One region of the Frankia sp. BMG5.23 genome, then DNA from elsewhere that is predicted to be linked to it. Evidence: predicted binding sites of a transcription regulator. Region 1 holds the regulator's gene; each other region holds the start of a gene.

Region 1 (4,208 bases):
AGTTGACCGAGCCGTCCCGCCAGTTGGTCATGACGACGTCCCGGGACTCCCAGGTGACCTCGTCGTACGGGTGGACGCCGGCGGTGGTACGTGACCGCTGGATCTTCAACCCACTCGCTTTCGCCGCTGACCTGCTCGGCTTCGTGCCGCGGCTGTCGGTCATGACGCTCCTCGTCTTCACTCGTCAGCTTCAACCTTCAACAATGTGTTGTGGGCATCCCCGCCCCAGGCCGCAGCCAGTGGACGTCGGGACGGTGCGGGGCCGGACCTCGACGCACGGCGGTGCCCGCGGGGACGAGCACGCGCACGGCAAACACACGCACGGCGAACGGCACCAGCCAGGTCGAGCCGGGCCGCATGCGTGCCGTCCGGGAGGTCCGCGGTCCTCGCACGGCCGCGACGCGGGATGTCACCCGTCGCCGGCGGGACCGGGCCGGCACGGCGAGCCAGGGCGATGTATGACGCTTTCGGTCGAGCGGTCCCGGCCCTACCTGCTATGCACCTGCTGGGTGCCGATCACCGGCGAGACATCGACGGCGCCACGCGGGACCGGTCGTGCTGGTCCATCCCGCGTGGTGGGAGGTCCGGCGGCCTCGGAGCGCAACGCGGCGATCGCGGACTCGAAGTCAGTCAACGACTCGAAGGCCAGGTACACCGAGGCGAAGCGGAGATAAGCCACCTCGTCGAGCTCACGGAGCGGACCGAGGATCGCCCGGCCGATCGCCTCCGCGGGCACCTCCGCCGACCCCGACGAGCGGACGGCGTCCTCTACCCGCTGCGCCAGAAGCGCGAGATCATCATCCCGCACCGGCCGGCCCTGGCAGGCCTTGCGGACACCGGCGATGACCTTGGCCCGGCTGAACGGCTCGGCCGCCCCACTGCGCTTGCGAACCTGAAGGGACGCCTCCTCCATCGTAGTGAACCGGCGACCGCAGGACAGGCAGGACCGCCTGCGGCGGATCGCCGAACCCTCCTCGGCCTCCCGACTGTCAACGACGCGACTGTCCGGATGCCGGCAGAACGGGCACCGCACGCGCTACGCCTCCTTCGCCCGCGCCGGAGCCGACCGCCCCGGACCGGGGATGAGGGACACCGTTGAGGACCCGGCATCCACGCCGGACAGACCACCTTGTGGATGGACCGCCAGCTCCCCGCGGAAGACCTGTGGAACAACCTGTGGATGACTTACACCCCGGTAAGCACCAGATGTTGTGTCCAAGGTAGCGCACGGCCCCAGAGATGAGGACAGCACCCCCGTATGGTCCGTGTGGTCCGCATCGCACGTGGCACCGCACGTGGACGAAAGACGACGGTGCGCGAGAACCCTGCGCCGAGACACTCGTGGACCCGGGAAGCCGGGCGTCAGGGAAGGAGTAACGACTGGCCCGGGGCGATCAGTGGTGACCGCAGGTGGTTCAGCCGCATCAGCCGGTCCACCATGACCCGGGTGTCGGCGCTCTCGTCGAGCGCCACTGCCACCTCCCACAGCGTCTCCCCCGGCATGACCAGATGGTGCCGCGGCGCCTCCGCGGTATCCGGCCCGGCAATCGACACCCCAGGCATGATCATGATTGCTACCGCCACGACGACCGCCACGACGATCGATACCACCACCACCCGACCCCGCCGGGTCAGCCGGAGCGGCGGGGGTGCGGGCGGGCGACCCGGCGGGGGTGCGGGCGGGCGACCCGGCGGCCGATGACCCACCCGGTCCCTGGCCATCGACAGGTCGACGACCCGCGCCCTGTGTGCGGATCCCACGGCACCCTCCCGTTCCGACGACACCGAACACCGAAGATCGAACCTTCGTTCGATCGAACGCGTGGTCGATTGTCGCATCGGGAACCGGAAACCGCCAGGGACACGCTCGAACAGACGTTTGAGATTCTGCGACCCGCCGGTTACCGTCGAGTCGGTCGGGTGTGAACCGGGCGGTTTCCCCCGGTCACGGACGGCGGCGAGTCGGTGGGTGACCGCTTCCGGAGCGGGACGGTCCGCCGTGCGGTCGCCGGCCGGCCGGTGGCCGCACGGCGGAAGAAAAACGCGACGAGGAGAGCGGTAAGCGATGACTAGCCAAGGCAGGGGTACGCGCCGGGGCGGAACCCGCGGCAACGTGCGAGCCTTTCCCGAAGGCCCCACGGACGCGGGCCTGACCCCCCGGCAGCGCAGGGTGCTGGAGGTCATCCGGGCCGCGGTGGAGCGGCGCGGATATCCGCCCAGCGTGCGGGAGATCGGTGAGGCGGTCGGCCTCACCAGCACCAGTAGTGTGGCTCACCAGCTCAAGGTGCTCGAGGAGAAGGGCTACCTGCGGCGGGACCCGAACCGCCCGAGAGCGATGGAGGTGCTGACCGTCGAGCACCCCCGGCAACGCGCGGATGTGGGCGCGGGCGCGACGACGGTGGCGGGCACGATTCCCATCGTCGGTGAGGCGGCGCCGGGCACCACCGAAGGAAGCAAGTCGGACGCGGCCTACGTGCCGGTGCTGGGCCGGATCGCCGCCGGTGGCCCGATCCTGGCCGAGCAGGCGGTCGAGGACGTCTTCCCGCTACCCAGGGAGATCGTCGGCGAGGGCACTCTGTTCCTGCTCCGGGTCGTCGGCGACTCGATGATCAACGCGGCGATCTGCGACGGTGACTGGGTGGTCGTCCGCCAGCAGCCGGTCGCGGACAACGGGGAGATCGTCGCCGCAATGATCGACGGGGAGGCGACGGTCAAGCGTCTGCGGGTTCGGGACGGCAAGATCTGGCTACATCCGGAGAACTCGGCCTTCGCCGACATCCCCGGTGAGGATGCGACCATCCTCGGCCGGATCGTGGCTGTGCTCCGCAGGGTTTGATGTGGATCGGCCGGCCGCCCGGCGGGCGGCCGGCCGGGTTGCCTCGCGTCTGATCGCTCCTGGGCTCAGGCCCGGTAGGCGTGCAGCTCCGCCGCGAGTCCCGAGGAAACCCGGGCGGACAGCCGGGTACCGGTCTCGGTGTGCTCCATCGTGAGCACCTCGCCGTTCGCGTGCACCCGGGAGACCAAGTCGCCCCGGGTGTAGGGCACGAGCACGCGCATCTCCACGTCGGGATGCGGCACCCGGGCACAGAGCGCGTCGACCAGCGCGGCCAGCCCCTCGCCCGTGCGTGCCGAGACGAACACGGCGTCCGGGGCGAGCTGGCGCAACCCCGCGACGACCGTCGGCTCCACGGCGTCCACCTTGTTGACGACGATCAGCTCGGGAACGCCGCCCGCGTCGATGTCGTTGAGAACCTCGCGCACGGCGGAGATCTGCGCGGCCGGCTCCGGCGATGATCCGTCCACAACGTGCAGGATGAGATCGGCATCGGCGACCTCTTCCAGCGTCGAGCGGAACGCCTCGACGATCTGATGCGGCAGATGCCGGACGAATCCGACGGTGTCGGTCAGGGTGAAGGCCCGGCCGTCCGGCAGGGTCGCCCGCCGCACGGTCGGATCAAGGGTGGCGAACAGCGCGTCCTCGACCAGGACACCCGCGCCGGTCAGCCGGTTGAGCAGCGACGACTTACCGGCGTTGGTGTAACCGGCGATCGCCACGCTGGGGACCTCACCCCGCCGCCGGGCGGAACGCTTGGTCTCCCGCACGGTCGTCATCGCGGCGAGCTCGCGGCGCAACCGCGCCATCCTGGCCCGCAGCCGCCGACGATCGGTCTCGATCTTCGTCTCACCGGGACCACGGGTACCGATGGGCGCCCGGCCGCCGCCACTGGCCGCGGCCCGCGACATCGACTCACCCCACCCACGCAGCCGGGGCAGCATGTACTGCAACTGCGCGAGCTCGACCTGGGCCTTGCCCTCGCGAGAGGTCGCGTGCTGGGCGAAGATGTCCAGGATGAGGGCCGTCCGGTCGATGACCTTTACTTTGACGACCTCCTCCAGCTGCCGCAGCTGACCCGGGGTGAGCTCGCCATCGCAGACCACCGTGTCCGCGCCGGTCGCCGCGACGACCTCGGCGAGCTCGCGGGCCTTGCCCGAACCGACGTAAGTCGCGGCATCCGGCCGGTCGCGACGCTGCACGAGCGCGTCGAGCACCACCGAACCGGCGGTCGTGGCGAGCGCCGCGAGCTCCGCCATGGAGCTCTCGGCCGACCGCGGGGAACCCGACGTCCATACGCCGATGAGGACGACACGCTCCAGCCGCAGCTGCCGGTACTCGACCTCGGTGACGTCGTCGAGCTCGGTGGCGAGAC
Region 2 (4,208 bases), on a different contig from region 1:
ACATCCGGGCGCAGGGTGGGGTGGCGCGGATGAGTGATCCCGACATGATCTCGGAGATCATCGAGGCGGTCTCCATCCCGGTCATGGCCAAGGCCCGGATCGGGCATTTCGTCGAGGCACAGGTGCTGCAGGCGCTCGGGGTGGACTACGTCGACGAGTCCGAGGTTCTCACGCCTGCCGACCCGCACCACCACATCGACAAGTGGCGCTTCACGGTGCCGTTCGTCTGCGGAGCCACCAACCTGGGGGAGGCGCTGCGCCGGATCGCCGAGGGCGCGGCGATGATCCGTTCCAAGGGTGAGGCGGGCACCGGCGAGGTGTCCAACGCCGTGGTGCACATGCGTACCATCCGGGCGGAGATCGCCCGGCTGTCGGGGCTGCCCGCCGAGGAGCTCTACGCGGCGGCCAAGGAGCTGCGCGCCCCGGTCGAGCTGGTCGCCGAGGTGGCCCGGCTCGGTCGGCTGCCCGTCGTGCTGTTCACCGCCGGCGGTATCGCCACCCCGGCGGACGCGGCGCTGATGATGCAGCTCGGCGCGGACGGGGTGTTCGTCGGGTCCGGGATCTTCAAGTCCGGGGACCCGGCGCGCCGCGCTCGGGCCATCGTCGAGGCGACCACCATGTTCAAGGACCCCGACGTTCTGGTGAAGGTCTCCCGGGGCCTTGGCGAGGCGATGGTGGGCATCAACGTCACCGAGCTTCCCCCGGAAGCCCGCTACGCCGACCGCGGCTGGTGAGTGGCCCGCGGATCGGCATCCTCGCGTTGCAGGGGGATGTGCGCGAGCACGCCCGGGCGCTCACCGAGGCCGGCGCGCGGCCGGTGGCGGTGCGCCACGCGGTGGAGCTCGCCGAGGTCGACGGGCTCGTCCTGCCCGGAGGTGAATCCACCACGATCGGCCGGTTGCTGCGCGTGTTCGAGCTGTTGGAGCCGTTGCGGGCGGCGGTGGCCGCGGGGTTGCCCGTGTTCGGTTCATGTGCTGGCATGATCCTGCTTGCGCGGGACGTCGTGGGCGGTCGGCCGGATCAACCACTGATCGGCGGACTGGACATCGTCGTCCGGCGTAACGCCTTCGGCCGGCAGGTGGACTCGTTCGAGGCACACCTCGAGGTCGTCGGGGTGGCGGGGCCACCTGTGCACGCGGTCTTCATCCGGGCACCATGGGTAGAAAAGGCAGGAGACGCGGTCGAGGTCCTGGCCCGTGTCGCCGAGGCGCCGGTGACGGTCCGCCAAGGACCGCTGCTGGCCACCGCGTTCCATCCGGAGCTGACCGGTGATGCCCGGGTGCACCGGCTATTCGTCGACAGCGTCCGATCGTCCGGGTCCGGTCGATGATCGGGCGCAAGAGAGGCAGGTCATGAGCGGCCACTCCAAGTGGGCGACCACCAAGCACAAGAAGGCGGTCATCGATGCCCGCCGGGGCAAGCTGTTCGCCAAACTGATCAAGACGGTCGAGGTGGCGGCCAAGACGGGCGGCGGAGACCCCGCGGGCAACCCGACGCTCGCCGACGCCATCGCCAAGGCGAAGTCGCAGTCCGTGCCGAACGACAACATCGAACGGGCCGTCAAGCGGGGTTCCGGCGAGCTCGCCGGTGGGGTGAACTACGAGGACATCACCTATGAGGCGTACGGCCCGGGCGGGGTGGCGATCCTCGTGGAGTGCCTGACCGACAACCGTAACCGGGCGGCGTCGGATGTCCGGGTGGCGATCACCCGTAACGGCGGCACGGTGGCCGACCCGGGGTCGGTGTCGTACCTGTTCAACCGCAAGGGTGTCGTGCTTATCGAGAAGACCGCCGGCCTCACCGAGGACGACGTACTGCTCGCTGTGCTCGACGCCGGCGCGGAGGAGGTCAACGACGTCGGGGAGGCCTTCGAGGTGGTCTCCGAGGCGACCGATCTGCACGCCGTGCGGGTGGCCGCCACCGATGCCGGCCTGGCGGTCACCTCCGCGGACATCTCCTGGCTGCCGAGTGTGAGCGTGTCGCTGGAGGCCGAACCCGCCGCCAAGGTCCTCAAGCTCATCGAGGCGGTCGAGGATCTCGATGACGTCCAGAACGTCTGGTTCAATGCCGACATCTCCGATGACGTGATGGAGCTCGTCGGCAGCTGATCGTCCTCTCGGGCGATCTGTTGGGCGTGTCGTGGATGTCCGGTTGTGCCGCCGCCCCTAGAATCGAACGAATGTTCTTGTGAACGTGCGGTCGGGAGGGTGGATGCGGGTGCTGGGGGTCGATCCGGGGCTGACCCGGTGTGGCCTGGGGGTCGTCGACGGTGGCCTCGGCATCCGGGCCCACCTGGTCGAGGTGGGGGTGGTGCGCACCCCCGCCACCGCCGAGGTCGCCGAACGGTTGTGCGCCGTGTCCGATGGCATCGACGCCTGGCTCGATCGCACCCGCCCGGAGGCGGTCGCGGTCGAGAAGGTCTTCAGCCAGGCGAACATGCGTACCGTGATGGGCACCGCGCAGGCCGGGGCGGTCGCCATCGTGCTGGCCGCCCGGCGAGGCCTGCCGGTGGGTCTCTACACGCCCAGTGAGGTGAAGGCCGCGGTGACCGGCAGCGGCCGGGCGGACAAAGCGCAGGTCAGTTTTATGATCACCAGATTGCTCGGGCTGACCGAGGCGCCACGCCCGGCCGACGCGGCGGACGCCCTCGCGTTGGCGCTCTGCCACCTGTGGCGCGGGCCGGCGCTGGCCCGGTTCCGTTCCGCCGCGCCGGGCGGACCCACCCGATGATCGCGTCGTTGGCCGGCACGGTCACCGCGCTGACCCCGCTGTCCGCCGTCATCGAGGTCGGCGGGGTGGGCCTGCTCGTCCACTGCTCGCCGTCGACGCTGTCGCGGCTGCGGGTGGGGGAGTCCGCCTCCCTCGCCACCACCCTGATCGTGCGCGAGACCGAGCTGACCCTCTACGGCTTCGCCGACGCCGATGCGCGCGACGTCTTCGAGATCCTGCAGAGCGCGGCCGGGGTCGGGCCCAAGCTCGCCCAGGCCGTGCTCGGGGTGCACGATCCCGACACGGTGCGCCGCGCCGTCGCCGAGGAGGATCTCGCGGTGCTGACGAAGGTCCCCGGTATCGGGCGCAAGGGCGCGCAGCGCATCGTCCTGGACCTGCGGGACCGGCTCGGTCCGCCGGGTGACGGTGCGCCGCTGCCCGGCCCGCGCCTGACGTCGGGACCGGAACCGATGCCGGCCGATGCCGTCGGGGTCGCGGCGACCGTGCGGGAGGCGCTGGTGGGCCTGGGCTACTCGGGTCGTGAGGCCGACGCCGCCGTGTCCCGGGCGCTCGTGGTCCTGGCCGCGCCCGTCGGCGAGGGCGCCGCAGCCGGTGGCGAGCAGGCCGCCCCGGGCAAGGGAGACGTCCCGGGAAAGGAAGGCGCCCCGGGTTCCCGGGCCGGGGCCGACTCGGGAACCGGCGGCGCTCCGCCCGACACCGCGACCCTGCTGCGCGCGAGTCTTGCCGTGCTACGCAGGTGAGGGCCGTTATGACGCCGCCATGCGGCGCGCGACCGCGTCGGGCGGTGGTCAGCCGGGGCGGTGGTCAGCCGGGGCGGCGGTCGGTCGGAGCGGGGGTACGTCGAGGGGCGGGGGTACGCGGAGGTGGGACATGAGTGACGACGGCCTGGTGTCCGCCGCGGCGAGTCCCGAGGAGCGCGCCTTCGAGGCCGGGCTGCGTCCGCGCACCCTGGCCGAGTTCGTCGGCCAGCGTAAGGTGCGCGAGCAGCTCACAATCATGCTCGAGGGGGCGCGGGCGCGTGGTCGCCCGCCGGACCACGTCCTGCTGTCGGGCCCGCCCGGTCTGGGCAAGACCAGCCTTGCGATGATCATGGCGCAGGAGCTCGAGGTTCCGTTGCGGATGACCAGTGGGCCGGCGATCGAACGCGCCGGGGATCTCGTCGCGATCCTCACTGCCCTCTCCCCGGGAGAGGTCCTGTTCCTCGACGAGATTCACCGGATCGCCCGGCCAGCCGAGGAACTGCTCTACGCCGCGATGGAGGACTTCCGGGTTGACGTCATCCTGGGCAAGGGCCCGGGCGCGACCGCGATCCCCCTCGACGTGTCGCCATTCACGCTGGTCGGGGCTACCACCCGGTCGGGCCTGCTGACCGGCCCGCTGCGGGATCGGTTCGGGTTCACCGCCCATCTGGACTTCTACGACGCCGACGAGCTCGCCCGGGTGCTGACTCGCTCGGCCGGCCTGCTGGGGGTCACCCT
Region 3 (4,208 bases), on a different contig from region 1:
GGACTCGACGGTGTCCTCGGCGAGGAGTTCCGACAGGTAGCCGGTGCGTTCAAGCACCCCCTCGACCACGGCCACCGGGTTGTCGGCCGCTACGGCGCGTAGCTCGGCGAGCAGCGCGGTGAACTCGCGCACCGCCTTCGCCGAGCGCGCGGCGATCCCCGGCACCTCGTCGACACGCTCCAGTGCCTGCGCGAACCCGATCCGCTCGACATCAGCGAAGCCCGCCAGGGCCGCCTCGGCCCGCTCGCCGATCCCGCGCCGGGGCACGTTCAGGATGCGACGCAGGTTCACCGTGTCGCTAGGATTGGCGAGGACCCGCAGGTAGGCAAGGAGATCACGGATCTCCTTGCGCTCGTAGAACCGCACCCCGCCGACCACCCGGTAGGGCAGCCCGACCCGGACGAAGATCTCCTCGAACACCCGGCTCTGGGCGTTGGTCCGGTAGAACACCGCGACGTCGGCGGGCCGCGCGAGCTTCGCGTCCGAGAGCCGGTCGACCTCCTCGGCGACAAAGGCCGCCTCGTCGTGCTCGTTGTCGGCGGCGAATCCGACGATCTTCTCACCGTCACCGGCGTCCGACCACAGTCGCTTGGCCTTGCGCTGGTTGTTACGCGCGATCATCGCGTTCGCGGCGGAGAGGATGGTCTGGGTGGAGCGGTAGTTCTGTTCCAGCAGGATCACTGCGGCGTTCGGGAAATCCTCCTCGAACTCCACGATGTTGCGGATGTTCGCCCCACGGAAGGCGTAGATCGACTGGTCCGCGTCGCCAACCACGCACAGCTCCGCCGGTGGGACGGCGCCCGAGGCCCAGGTACCCGGCCCGGCTGCCGGCTCGGCCGGCTCCACCGGCGCGGACCCGCCACCGAAGTACGCCGGTTGGCCGACGAGTTCACGCACCAGGACGTACTGCGCGTGGTTCGTGTCCTGGTACTCGTCCACGAGCACATGTCGGAATCGGCGCCGGTAGTGCTCGGCGACGTCGGGGAACGACTGGAGGAGGTTCACCGTCATCATGATCAGATCGTCGAAATCAAGGGCGTTGGCCTGAGCCAGCCGCTGCTGATAAGCGGCGTAGACCTCGGCGACGGTCCGCTCGAGGTGGTTCGTGGCCCGGTCCCGTGCGGCCTCCCAGTCGATCAGTTCGTTCTTCAGGTTGCTGATCTGCGCCGCCAGACCTCGGGCGGGATGCCGTTTGGGATCAAGATCAAGGTCACGGGTGACCAGAGTGATCAAACGCTGCGCGTCGGCGGCGTCGTAGATGGAGAAGGTCGAGCCGAACCCGAGACGCTTCGCCTCGGACCTCAGGATGCGCACGCAGGCCGAGTGGAAGGTGCTCACCCACATCGCCCGCGCCCGGGGACCGACCAGCGCCGAGACCCGTTCGCGCATCTCGTTGGCAGCCTTGTTGGTGAACGTGATCGCCAGCATCTCCCCCGGCCGGACCCCCCGGGCCGCCAGCAGGTACGCGATACGGTGGGTCAGCACCCGCGTCTTGCCGGACCCCGCGCCCGCGACGACGAGCAGGGGTGCCCCGATGTGCACCACCGCCGCCCGCTGCTGCAGGTTGAGCCCGTCGAGCAGGCCCTCGGCATCCAGGCGTGGCGAGGAGAAGCCACCGGGCTCGTCCCCGCCCACCGGCGGCGCCAGCACCGCCGGGCCGAACAGGTCGTAGGGCACGTGCGCACCGCCGTGGACATCCGTCCCGACCGACCCGGCGATGCCGGATCCGCCGCCGTGGGAATCGCCGAAAAAGCCGCTCATGGGACTCCGATCGTACGTTCGACGTCGGGCAGGTCGGACCGCGGCATGCCCGGATCGCACCCAACGGCCCGGTCCGCGGTGTGGTCCGCGAGATGCACCGACGGCCCCACCCGGCCGCGGTCCTCGCGCGTCCATGCCACCGCATGACCATCACACGTCCACGCCCAGTGGTCGTCGACCCGCGTGCTGACCAGCCTATTGTCCGTCGTTCCCGCCCCGCCCCGCGCGCGAGGGCGGGTCGTCGATGGCCGTGGTCCGCGTCAACGCCCGGCCCACCGGCGGTCAGGCGGCCCCGCGGCCAAGCGGCCACGCCACGTGGCCACGCGGCCACGTAGTCGCGTAGTCGCGTAGTCGCGTAGTCACGCGGTACTCGACGCGCTCGGCGGGATGGCCGCGAGCGCCTTCACCCTGCTGGCCACCCCCGGGTCGATGTTGCCACCCGACAGGATTGCCACCGTCGGGCCCTGCGCGAGATCACTTCGACGCAACAAGGCCGCGACCCCCGCGGCGCCGGCCGGTTCCACCTGGTGGCCGGCCCGGTGCAGCAACACCATCGCCTCCCAGAACGCCGCCTCATCGACCGTGACGATCTCGTCCACCAGGCGTGCGGCAAGGGCGAAGGTCAGGACCCCCGGAGCGTTCACCGCCATACCGTCGGCGATCGTGGTCGACGCCGGGACCACCCGTGACGAACGTGGCGCCGTCGGCTGTTCGGACGTCCGGCTGCCCGGAATCGTCCCGACTCCCCGCAGTGTTCCGGCACCGGGCGTCGTTCCGGCACCGGGCGTCGCAGCCCCACCGGGGGGCACCGTGAGCCGCCGGCCAGCCCGCAGCGACGCGGCAAACGCCGACGACAGCACGGACTGCACTCCGACCACTCGCACATCGGGGCGCCGGGACCGCACCGCCGCGGCCAGCCCGCCGATCAGCCCTCCGCCGCCCACCCCGACCAGAACGGTGCCGAGATCGGGCACCTGATCGAGCAACTCCAAGCCGATCGTGCCCTGCCCGGCCACTACCGTCGGGTCATCGAACGGGTGGACCAGCAGCCGGTCTCCCCGGGCGGCGAAGGTGGCGGCCGCAGCGAGCGCCGCTTCCACCCCCCCGGGTATCTTCTCGACCCGGGCGCCCCACCGGCGCGTCCGCGCCACTTTGACCGGATTGGCCCCTACCGGCACGAAGATGGTCGCCTCGACGCCGAAGGCCGCGGCCGCGAAGGCCACTCCCTGGGCGTGGTTACCGGCACTGGCCGCCACCACCCCCCGGGCCCGCGTCGCCGGATCCGCGGTGGCCACCCGGTGGTAGGCGCCCCGAAGCTTGAACGAACCGGTGTGCTGCTCGTGCTCACACTTGAGCCAGACGGGCGCACCGACCGCCGCCGACAGGCCGAGATCCCGCACGACCCTGGTCCGTCGTGCCACCCCGGCAAGGACGCGGGCCGCGGCGCGGATGTCCGACGCCCAGAGTTCGGCGTCCGGGGCTACCGATCGGTCGTCTGCGGCTGCTGCGGTCATGGAGCATCTCCCGGCGGCTGAGCGGCCACCTCACCATGACCGCGGCAATAAAAAAGCCCCCCGCCAGGACAAGGCGGAAGGGCGAGGCGCGGACCCGATGATCGGTCGCGCGCCTAGGTAATGGCCATCTCGTGCGGGGTCACATCATCCAGGGTGCTCCGGTCCCGCCCAGACGTCAAACGTGCCCGTCGGCGGGGGTCGTCCGACGGGCACGCGCTCCGATCCGGGATCGTCACTCCCACTCGATCGTGCCGGGAGGCTTGGAGGTGATGTCGTACACCACCCGGTTAACCTGCGGCACCTCGTTGACCACCCGGTTCGAGATGCGTTCCAGCAGGCCGTAGGGCAGCCGGGCCCAGTCGGCGGTCATCGCGTCCTCGCTGGTGACCGCGCGCAGGACGATCGGGAAGCCGTACGTACGCTCGTCACCCTGGACGCCCACCGACCGCACGTCGGCGAGCAGCACCGCGAAGACCTGCCAGATCTCGCGGTCCAGGCCGGCCTTGCGAATCTCCTCCCGGATCACCGCGTCGGCCGCCCGCACCACGTCGAGCCGCTCGGGCGTGACCTCGCCGATGATGCGGACGGCGAGGCCCGGGCCCGGGAACGGCTGGCGCCAGACGATCTCCTCGGGCAGCCCCAGCTCCTCGCCGAGCCGACGGACCTCGTCCTTGAACAGGGTCCGAAGCGGCTCGACCAGATCGAACCGCAGGTCCTCGGGCAGTCCACCGACGTTGTGATGCGACTTGATCTTCGCGGCCGTCGGCGAGCCGGATTCGATCACGTCGGGATACAATGTCCCCTGCACGAGAAAGTCGATCGTCGCGCCCTCCGCCTCCGCCCGGACCTCCAGTTCGCGGGCGGACTCCTCGAAAACCCGGATGAACTCACGACCGATGATCTTCCTCTTCCGCTCCGGGTCGGTCACTCCGG

What was found. The regulator LexA, encoded in region 1, represses DNA repair genes until DNA is damaged. The targets are predictions, from matches to a motif close to CGAACNNNNGTTCG.
Region 2: a site for LexA is predicted at 2,173-2,186, ahead of ruvC (crossover junction endodeoxyribonuclease RuvC). Genes of this name have one in related genera too.
Region 3: a site for LexA is predicted at 1,769-1,782, ahead of pcrA (DNA helicase PcrA). Genes of this name have one in related genera too.

What each region holds. Positions count from the first base shown of each region.
Region 1 is NZ_JDWE01000010.1:109,878-114,085, forward strand. It holds gene BMG523DRAFT_RS07300 (vitamin B12-dependent ribonucleotide reductase) at 1-163, opposite strand, end outside; gene nrdR (transcriptional regulator NrdR) at 488-1,033, opposite strand; gene BMG523DRAFT_RS07310 (LysM peptidoglycan-binding domain-containing protein) at 1,363-1,761, opposite strand; gene lexA (transcriptional repressor LexA) at 2,066-2,836, shown strand; gene hflX (GTPase HflX) at 2,902-4,208, opposite strand, start outside.
Region 2 is NZ_JDWE01000007.1:34,751-38,958, forward strand. It holds gene pdxS (pyridoxal 5'-phosphate synthase lyase subunit PdxS) at 1-734, shown strand, start outside; gene pdxT (pyridoxal 5'-phosphate synthase glutaminase subunit PdxT) at 731-1,330, shown strand; gene BMG523DRAFT_RS05025 (YebC/PmpR family DNA-binding transcriptional regulator) at 1,353-2,108, shown strand; gene ruvC (crossover junction endodeoxyribonuclease RuvC) at 2,212-2,730, shown strand; gene ruvA (Holliday junction branch migration protein RuvA) at 2,727-3,470, shown strand; gene ruvB (Holliday junction branch migration DNA helicase RuvB) at 3,601-4,208, shown strand, end outside.
Region 3 is NZ_JDWE01000001.1:185,475-189,682, reverse strand. It holds gene pcrA (DNA helicase PcrA) at 1-1,761, opposite strand, end outside; gene BMG523DRAFT_RS00930 (threonine/serine dehydratase) at 2,121-3,275, opposite strand; gene guaA (glutamine-hydrolyzing GMP synthase) at 3,508-4,208, opposite strand, start outside.